Regions from separate parts of the Vibrio sp. 1288 genome, predicted to be linked through region 3. Evidence: predicted binding sites of a transcription regulator. Region 3 holds the regulator's gene; each other region holds the start of a gene.
What was found. Region 3 encodes PurR, which represses purine synthesis genes. Its sites were predicted from a motif close to TNANGNAAACGTTTNCNTNA; they were not measured.
Positions count from the first base shown of each region.

Region 1: pckA (phosphoenolpyruvate carboxykinase (ATP)) is a predicted target of PurR. The motif match lies at 1,132-1,151, and genes of this name have one in related genera.
Region 2: metK (methionine adenosyltransferase) is a predicted target of PurR. The motif match lies at 1,493-1,512, and genes of this name have one in related genera.

Region 1 covers NZ_JAWPOX010000019.1:59,912-63,144, forward strand. The annotation lists gene hslR (ribosome-associated heat shock protein Hsp15) at 1-80, shown strand, start outside; gene hslO (Hsp33 family molecular chaperone HslO) at 112-987, shown strand; gene pckA (phosphoenolpyruvate carboxykinase (ATP)) at 1,324-2,952, shown strand; gene R8O11_RS15175 (AsmA family protein) at 3,143-3,233, shown strand, end outside.
Region 2 covers NZ_JAWPOX010000021.1:63,830-67,062, reverse strand. The annotation lists gene metK (methionine adenosyltransferase) at 193-1,347, opposite strand; gene tkt (transketolase) at 1,663-3,233, shown strand, end outside.
Region 3 covers NZ_JAWPOX010000006.1:54,554-57,786, forward strand. The annotation lists gene R8O11_RS06405 (TfoX/Sxy family DNA transformation protein) at 31-621, opposite strand; cyclic di-GMP riboswitch class I at 738-827, opposite strand; gene purR (HTH-type transcriptional repressor PurR) at 1,115-2,119, opposite strand; gene torD (molecular chaperone TorD) at 2,588-3,233, opposite strand, start outside.

The sequences.
Region 1 (3,233 bases), on a different contig from region 3:
TTAATGCCCACAACCCAAGTCCGGAACGCCGCCCAGATAAAAAGCAGCGCCGAGACATCATTAAGTTCAAACACCAATAAAAGCCGGAATTACCAACGAGGAAAGCACTCCATGGCAAATAATGTTTTAAACCGCTACCTATTCGAAGATCTTTCAGTACGTGGCGAGTTGGTACAATTAGATGAAGCGTACCAACGTGTTATCTCCAGCAAGGAATATCCGGCAGCAATAGAGAAACTGCTGGGTGAGCTACTCGTTTCAACTACTCTTTTAACTGCCACTCTTAAGTTCGAAGGTTCGATCACCATCCAGCTACAAGGCGACGGTCCTGTGTCTCTTGCCGTTATCAACGGTGACCATAACCAACGTGTTCGTGGCGTAGCTCGCTGGGAAGGCGATGTTGCCGATGACGCAAATATTCACGATCTAATGGGTAAGGGCTACCTTGTGATCACCATCGAACCGAAAAACGGCGAGCGTTACCAAGGCGTCGTTGGACTAGAAGGTGACACTTTAGCAGAAGTGCTAGAAGGCTACTTTGCAAACTCAGAGCAGTTAAAAACGCGCCTATGGATCCGCACTGGTGAGCATGAAGGCAAAGCACACGCAGCAGGTATGTTGATTCAAGTGATCCCTGACGGCACTGGCTCTCCAGATGATTTCGAACATCTAGAGCAGCTCACTGACACAGTAAAAGATGAAGAATTGTTTGGTTTAGAAGCGAACGAGTTATTGTATCGACTATATAACCAAGACAAAGTACGTCTGTACGAGCCGCAACCTGTCGAGTTCCATTGTGGCTGTTCTCGTGAGCGTAGCGGTGCAGCAATCATCACCGTTGAGAAAGCTGAAATTTATGACATTTTGGCAGAAGTTGGATCAGTTTCTTTACATTGTGATTACTGTGGCACAACTTATACGTTCGACGAATCTGAAGTCACTGAACTGTATGCACAAGCTTCTACAGACAAGAAAACCCTGCATTAATTTACATAGCTTATCAAGCACGTAATTTACCCTACAAAAGGCCAGCTTAATGCTGGCCTTTTTGTGATCAACCCCTCGTAATAACTAGCCTCAAGCGTAATAAAACAACTGCTTAATTTTAAACAATTAATAATGATTTTGCCCTAGCGCAAAGGATTGCGTGCACGATAGACTATTCCCACCAATATGTGACGGGTTACCTAAAACCTTATTGAAATCATGGGTAAATTTTGAGCTATCTCCCTGTTTTCTCCCCGCCCCGTTGCTAGCATGGTGAGCAGATTAAAATTAAAACATTCTTACAAAATCCCTACAAAATCCTTATAAGGAGCACCTATGACCGTTATGGAACATACTAAGGCTGCAACACTTGATCTAACCAAGCACGGACTGCATAACGTAAAAGAGGTTATTCGCAACCCAAGCTACGAAATGTTGTTTGAGGAAGAAACGCGTGAAGACCTAACCGGTTATGAGCGCGGCGTGGTTACTGAACTAGGTGCGGTTGCCGTTGACACTGGCATCTTTACTGGTCGCTCACCAAAAGATAAATACATCGTCAAAGACGCTACGACAGAAGAACATATGTGGTGGACGTCTGATCAAGTGAAAAATGATAACAAGCCAATCACTCCTGAAGTGTGGGACGAGCTAAAAGAACTGGTCACAAACCAGCTTTCTAACAAACGCTTGTTTGTTGTTGACGGTTACTGTGGTGCAAACCCAGATACACGTTTGAGCATTCGTGTTATCACAGAAGTCGCATGGCAAGCGCACTTCGTTAAAAACATGTTTATTCGCCCGACGGAAGAAGAGTTAGCGACATTTGAACCAGACTTCGTAGTAATGAATGGCGCAAAATGCACTAATCCAAAATGGGAAGAGCAAGGCCTGAACTCAGAAAACTTCACCGTATTTAACCTAACTGAGCGCATGCAACTTATCGGTGGTACTTGGTACGGTGGTGAAATGAAGAAAGGTATGTTCGCGATGATGAACTACTTCCTTCCACTAAAAGACATCGCATCAATGCACTGTAGCGCTAACATGGGCAAAGATGGCGATGTAGCGGTATTCTTCGGTCTATCTGGTACGGGTAAAACGACCCTGTCGACTGATCCTAAACGTGCGCTAATTGGTGATGATGAGCACGGCTGGGATGATGATGGTGTCTTCAACTTCGAAGGTGGTTGTTACGCAAAAACCATCAAACTTTCGAAAGAAGCGGAGCCGGACATCTACAACGCAATTCGTCGTGATGCACTGCTAGAAAACGTAACAGTACGTGGCGATGGTTCTATCGACTTTGATGATGGTTCGAAAACAGAAAACACACGTGTTTCTTACCCTATCTACCATATCGATAATATCGTTAAGCCAGTATCAAAAGGCGGTCACGCGAATAAAGTGATCTTCCTATCAGCCGATGCATTTGGCGTACTGCCTCCAGTATCTAAATTGACACCCGAGCAAACTAAGTACCACTTCCTGTCTGGCTTTACCGCCAAACTAGCGGGAACAGAGCGCGGTATTACTGAGCCAACACCAACTTTCTCTGCTTGTTTCGGCGCGGCGTTCCTAACGCTTCACCCAACTAAATACGCAGAAGTACTGGTTAAACGCATGGAAGCAGCAGGCGCTGAGGCTTACCTAGTGAATACTGGTTGGAACGGCACTGGCAAACGTATCTCTATTCAAGATACACGCGGAATTATTGATGCCATTCTTGATGGTTCGATTGAAGAAGCACCAACTAAGCACATTCCAATCTTCAACCTTGAAGTACCAACGTCACTACCAGGTGTGGATCCTAGCATTCTAGACCCTCGCGACACGTACGTTGACCCACTTCAGTGGGAAAGCAAAGCGAAAGATTTAGCAGCGCGCTTTATCAATAACTTTGATAAGTACACAGACAACGCTGAAGGTAAATCCCTGGTTGCGGCTGGTCCTCAGATTGATTAAATCGAGTAACAGCGACGTCGCGTAAACGCAGTGAAAAGTTGGCATTAACTTATCACCTTTACGTAGGCCAAGTTACAAAAATTGCTTCAAGCCCCTCTTTTGAGGGGCTTTTTATTGAATACCACAGAATATTGATACAAGCTAAAGCCTATCTAGTTTTATTTCATAACACACGTAGGTTCTAGCAAAGATGAAAACAGCGCGTCGAGTTCTACTTCTGTTACTGGTTATCTTAGTTGCCATTCCGGCCGCTACGATTGCGCTGCTAACAACATCTTACG
Region 2 (3,233 bases), on a different contig from region 3:
ATATTTTAACTATTGGCGGAGATGGGATAATTTACAAATAATTGCTTAAAATTTATTCGGTATAAAAATGAGGGAGAAACAGGACTGCTTTGTGGGGCAGGGCGGTATGAGCCGAAATGGCTGGATAAAAGTTGCTGAAAATAAAAAGCCCCCGCCATAGGCGAGGGCTTGATTGATTCTTGCTTGGCTTGATTATTTGATGCCAGCGAAATCGCGTAGAAGTGCAGCTTTGTCTGTCGCTTCCCACGGGAATTCTTCACGACCGAAGTGACCGTAAGCCGCTGTCTTCTTGTAGATAGGTTGAAGAAGGTTAAGCATTTCTTGTAGACCGTATGGACGTAGGTCGAAGAATTGACGAACCGCTTCAATGATGATGTCGTGAGATACTTTCTCAGTACCGAACGTTTCCACCATGATAGACGTTGGATCAGCAACACCGATTGCGTAAGAAAGTTGGATCTCACAACGGTCAGCCATGCCTGCCGCTACGATGTTTTTCGCTACGTAGCGTGCTGCGTATGCTGCACTACGGTCAACTTTTGATGGATCTTTACCAGAAAACGCACCGCCACCGTGACGAGCTGCGCCGCCGTAGGTATCTACGATGATCTTACGACCAGTTAGGCCACAGTCACCCATAGGACCACCGATTACGAAGCGACCGGTTGGGTTAATGAAGAAGTTTGTTTCTTTGTTGATCCACTCAGAAGGTAGCACTGGCTTAATGATCTCTTCCATTACCGCTTCACGCAGGTCTGAAGTTGAGATTGAGTCACAGTGTTGAGTTGAAAGAACAACCGCGTCGATACCAACGATGTTACCTTGATCGTATTGGAATGTTACCTGAGATTTTGCATCAGGACGCAACCAAGGTAGTGTGCCGTTTTTACGAACTTCTGCTTGCTTTTGAACAAGACGGTGAGAGTAAGTAATTGGCGCTGGCATTAGTACTTCAGTTTCGTTACAAGCGTAACCAAACATGATGCCTTGGTCGCCTGCACCTTGTTCTTTAGGGTCAGCTTTATCAACACCTTGGTTGATATCTGGCGACTGTTTACCGATTGTGTTTAGTACCGCACAAGAATCTGCGTCAAAGCCCATATCTGAATGTACGTAGCCGATTTCACGAACGGTTTCACGAGTTAACTCTTCGATGTCTACCCATGCTGAAGTCGTGATTTCACCACCCACCATTACCATACCGGTTTTAACGTAAGTCTCACATGCAACACGAGCCTTTGGATCTTGCTCTAGAATCGCGTCAAGAACCGCATCAGAAATCTGGTCTGCAATTTTATCTGGATGACCTTCTGATACTGACTCAGAAGTAAACAGGTGCTTAGCCATGTTAGCTCCACTATATCTGGTTTAAAACTGGGGAATGATAAACTCTCCAGCGCAAATTAATACTAATTTTTGTAGGTGTATCTACATCTAGACGTCTATTCTAAATTTGATTGCTCGAATTACAAGCTCTTTTTTGGTTTTTGTTATAACCAAACGTTTGCCTGATTTATTGATAATTTTAAGAACTTCGAACGATTTGGCGCGAAAGGTGCAATATTTGTGAGGTTTTGGACTGGAAAACGTTTGCACACCCAACAGGGCTTTGAGAGAATTATGACCTACTTTTCGTTTCGCTTAATGTACTCAGGAGCAGACATGTCGTCTCGTAAACATCTTGCCAATGCAATTCGTGCTCTAAGCATGGATGGTGTTCAACAAGCTAACTCAGGCCACCCAGGCGCACCAATGGGTATGGCTGATATCGCTGAAGTTCTTTGGCGCTCTCACCTAAACCATAACCCTTCAAACCCAGAGTGGGCCGACCGCGATCGCTTTGTGCTGTCAAACGGTCATGGGTCAATGCTTATTTACTCTCTACTGCACTTAAGCGGTTACGAGCTATCTATTGACGATCTGAAAAACTTCCGTCAATTGCACTCAAAAACCCCAGGTCACCCAGAGTACGGCTACGCGCCTGGTATCGAGACAACAACGGGTCCTCTAGGTCAAGGCATCACTAACGCTGTTGGTATGGCGATCGCAGAGAAAGCACTAGCGGCACAGTTCAACAAAGAAGGTCACGATATCGTTGACCACTTTACGTATGTGTTCATGGGTGACGGCTGTCTAATGGAAGGCATCTCGCATGAAGCATGCTCTCTTGCAGGTACTCTTGGTCTAGGCAAGCTGATTGCATTCTGGGATGACAACGGCATCTCTATCGACGGTCACGTTGAAGGTTGGTTCTCTGACGATACACCTAAGCGTTTTGAAGCGTACGGCTGGCATGTAATCCCAGCAGTCGATGGTCACGACTCAGACGCGATCAACGCAGCAATTGAAGCAGCAAAAGCGGACCCACGTCCTACGCTTATCTGTACCAAAACAATTATCGGTTTCGGTTCTCCTAACAAGTCTGGTTCGCACGACTGTCACGGTGCACCACTAGGTCACGATGAAATCCAAGCGGCTCGCGAATACCTAGGTTGGGAGTACGGCCCATTTGAGATCCCGGCAGATGTTTACGCTGAGTGGGATGCAAAAGAAGCGGGCGCCGCGAAAGAAGCAGCTTGGAATGAAAAATTCGAAGCATACGCTGCAGCTTACCCTGCAGAAGCGGCAGAGCTTAAACGTCGTCTAAACGGCGAACTTCCTGCACAGTGGGAAGAAAAAGCGAACCAAATCATTGCCGATCTTCAAGCAAATCCAGCGAACATTGCATCACGTAAAGCATCGCAAAATGCACTAGAAGCGTTTGGTCAAATGCTTCCTGAGTTTATGGGTGGTTCTGCTGACCTAGCGCCTTCTAACCTGACCATGTGGTCTGGTTCTAAGTCTCTAGAAATGGAGGACTTCTCTGGCAACTACATCCACTACGGTGTGCGTGAATTCGGTATGACCGCTATCATCAACGGTATCGCATTGCACGGTGGTTTCGTTCCTTACGGCGCAACATTCCTAATGTTCATGGAATACGCTCGTAACGCAATGCGTATGGCTGCGCTGATGAAAATTCAGAACATCCAAGTTTACACGCATGATTCGATCGGTCTTGGCGAAGATGGCCCAACTCACCAACCTGTTGAGCAAATGGCGTCTCTACGTGTAACTCCAAACATGAGCACATGGCGCCCATGTGACCAAGTTGAGTCTGCAGTTGCATGGAAACTAGCGATTGAACGTAAAGATGCACCAACTGCACTTATCTTCTCTCGTCAAAACCTAGC
Region 3 (3,233 bases):
GGTTTTACAAGATAGTTTTTAGGCCGACTTTTATTGGAGGCCGTTCATCAACTCATCTCGGCGAGCTTGAGGTACCACACTCCAATGAGTGCCGTTGATAGCACCTTCTAGTGCCCATAGCAACTCAATGTTGACGGTTGCAGAGTGCGTATCTCTTATCGCTTTATAGGCGTTAAGCGCACCTTCCTCTTCAAGCTTCTCTACGGATTCGATGCCGGCTTTTTTTAGCATGCGCTCGGTAGCCAGTCGTAAGTTAGGCAAATCTTTCAAACGGTTAGGCTTTGTACTTGCTTGCTGTTCTTTCTCAAGCTTTGCCTTTTTCAATGATTGATTCGCTACTTCGATTAAGCGTTCGCTTGATTCCCATAAATCGCTGGAAATAGCGTAGTACTTTGTAACGACTGGAAAGCCACGTTTTTTATAAACGTAAGGCTTTAGCCCTTGTTTCTCGAAGTCAGATGAAGTTTTTTGGTCTGCTCTGATATGAAGCTGATTGTTTACCACTAGTGCAAACATTGTTTCATCAGCGAATAGTCCGAAGCCACCAAACATTGAGCGCGACTTGATATTACCAAGTGCCTCAAATAGCTTCATAGAGTCTTTGAGTATCGGTTTATCCATGTTTTGTTATCTCGGTGTAATTAATATTACGCCACCAAAAGTCAGGTCCGAGAGAGTAGCAAACATGCGTAAAAACAATGTCATTACAGAGTAAAGTCATTGCTTACACACTTGCCATCGGTAACCCCGCTACCTTCCATATCGTAATATGGTTCAGGCCGGAGGCTTTGCGTCCCACTCTTTCGAATGGTTTGCCCTGTGCGTGACACAATGAGCATACTTCTTATATTGAATTAACATCACGGTTTAGCGTTAAAAGTGTGATTTCGGTTCAATAAAAATGATAGATTGAATGCTCTATTTTGCATATGGAAAGGTGCAAATTGGCCTTTGAAAAGGAGTTCTTAATATATATTACATTTATATAAAACAGGGAGTTAACGTTAGTCAATTGTTATTAGAGTGGTGTGAAGTATTAGAGAATGCTTAATTTTTCCAAAAAAATAAGCGCCCCTGTAGAGCGCTTATTTAACACGGTTAAATACAGTGAAATTTAGTTCATTTTTTTCACAGTATTTCGAATTACAAGCTCAGGTTGCATTTCGAAAATTCGTTTTTCGTGTTCTTTATCTTTGATACGCTCAAGTAGAATTTCGAATGCATTTTTACCAACACGACGTTTAGGTTGGTGGATAGTCGTTAGCGGTGGAGAGAAGTATTCCGCAAGCTCGATGTTGTCGTAGCCGATCACTGAAATATCTTCAGGAATTTTGATCCCGTTTTGTTGCAAGCGGCTCATTAGGCCTAGAGCCATTGTGTCGTTAAAACAGAATACCGCCGTCGGGCGCTTGTCCATTGCGGTAATTTTATCTGCAACTAATACGGCCGTATCACATTCAAAGTTACCTTCAAGGATCCAGTCTTCATTTACAGCTAGGTTCGCTTCGCTCATTGCGCGACGGAAACCTGCAATGCGCTCTTGGCAAGCAAGCTTTTCAAAATGACCGCTTAGACAAGCGATATCCGTATGACCATTGTCAATCAGATGTTTGGTTGCAATGTAGCCACCTTCTTCTGAGTTATCCATGATCTTGTCTGCTTGTGAGCTCTCTGGGCCCCAATCCATGACCACTTTAGGAATGTCCGCATGACGGTCAAGCATCTCTTTTAGTTCTTCGGTTAAGTCAGAACACATCACTAGGATGCCATCAACGCGCTTTTCAGCCAGCATACGAATGTAATCGCGTTGTTTTTCGTAAATCCCGCCTGTGTTACATAAAATCAGAGTATAGCCTTGGCGGTAACAGTAGCTCTCAACGCCATCAATCACTTCTGAGAAAAATAGGTTAGTTGATTGAGTTACTAACATGCCAATCGTACGAGTTGAGTTGCATTTTAGGCTGCGTGCAACGGCACTTGGCGCGTAATTCAGCTCGTCAACGGCTTTCATTACTTTTTCTTGCGTTGCTTCTGCAACGAAACGCGTTTTATTGATAACGTGCGAAACTGTCGTAGTGGAAACGCCGGCTAAGCGAGCAACGTCTTTTATCGTGGCCATAAATGGTGTCCTGTATCGAGCTACTGAAATATGTCGTATTGGATGTACCTGATGCTCTAATGGTTTCACACCTAGCAATATAAAATTGGCGCTAAGTGTCTCGGCAGCGGTTGATCCAAGTGCGACAAAAGGGTACGTAGCAGCATCGGTCGATGAATTTTATCTTTTTTCTATCTGATGAGAAATTGCCATCAACCTGTTAAGAAAACACAAAAACCGCTATATTTCAGCGGTTTACATATAAATCATATTTAATCGTTTGCGCTCACATTTTAGCCCTATGTGGACTGACTAGCAATGTTTTCAGCAAGAGATTTGTGTATTTGAAGTCACATTTTGACTGCTAAATAACCAAGCGTCTTTGCGCTAAGTTAAGGCAAACGAATATTATACCCAAGTTACTTACAATTGGTCACTTTCAGGCATACAGGAAGCCCGATAGGCAGGCTCCCTAAAAATAGGCGGCAATTATTCACCAAGAAGGTAGGCGCTGTCTAGTTTACAAAATGCAACTAATAGTTTCGCGACACTCGAGTAAAATCCAAATTCGTCGAATTTTTTACATTTGTCTGAAAACTGAGGTAACCAAGACATCAATTGTTGCTGGATAAAGTCGTTTTGTTTAACGAAGGCTTCTTCCATGTGTTTTTCTTGTTCAAGCTCGTTTGAGCGGATAATCATGTTCCCGAGAAAGTCGAGCTCAACGGCTAAGTGATCCGCAGGTTCCTTTAGGTTTTCGTCTACTTGAACGCCAAATTCAGCCATCAACTTTTCCATTTCCTCAGCTGGCTTGTCATTCAGTAAACCTGATTCACCAATGTACATGGATGCGTAAGGAAGAGCGCCGTATTTTTCTGTCTTCAAAAACAGTTCACAAAAGTCAGCTGCAAGCTCTAGTTGTGCATCTTCACGATCTTGTAACCGATTCAATGCATCAACTAGGCTATCAACGGCTGGTTTTAGCGACTCATTTTCACCTAAACCTGCGAGAAAACTGCGAATTTCAACACTGTGATAGGCTTCCAATTCTTTCTCTGTTAGTTCTTTTGCGAACAAGCTCGAAAACCACCAGTAAATTTCAGCGCGTTTTTCATTAAAAGCTTTCACTTCTTGC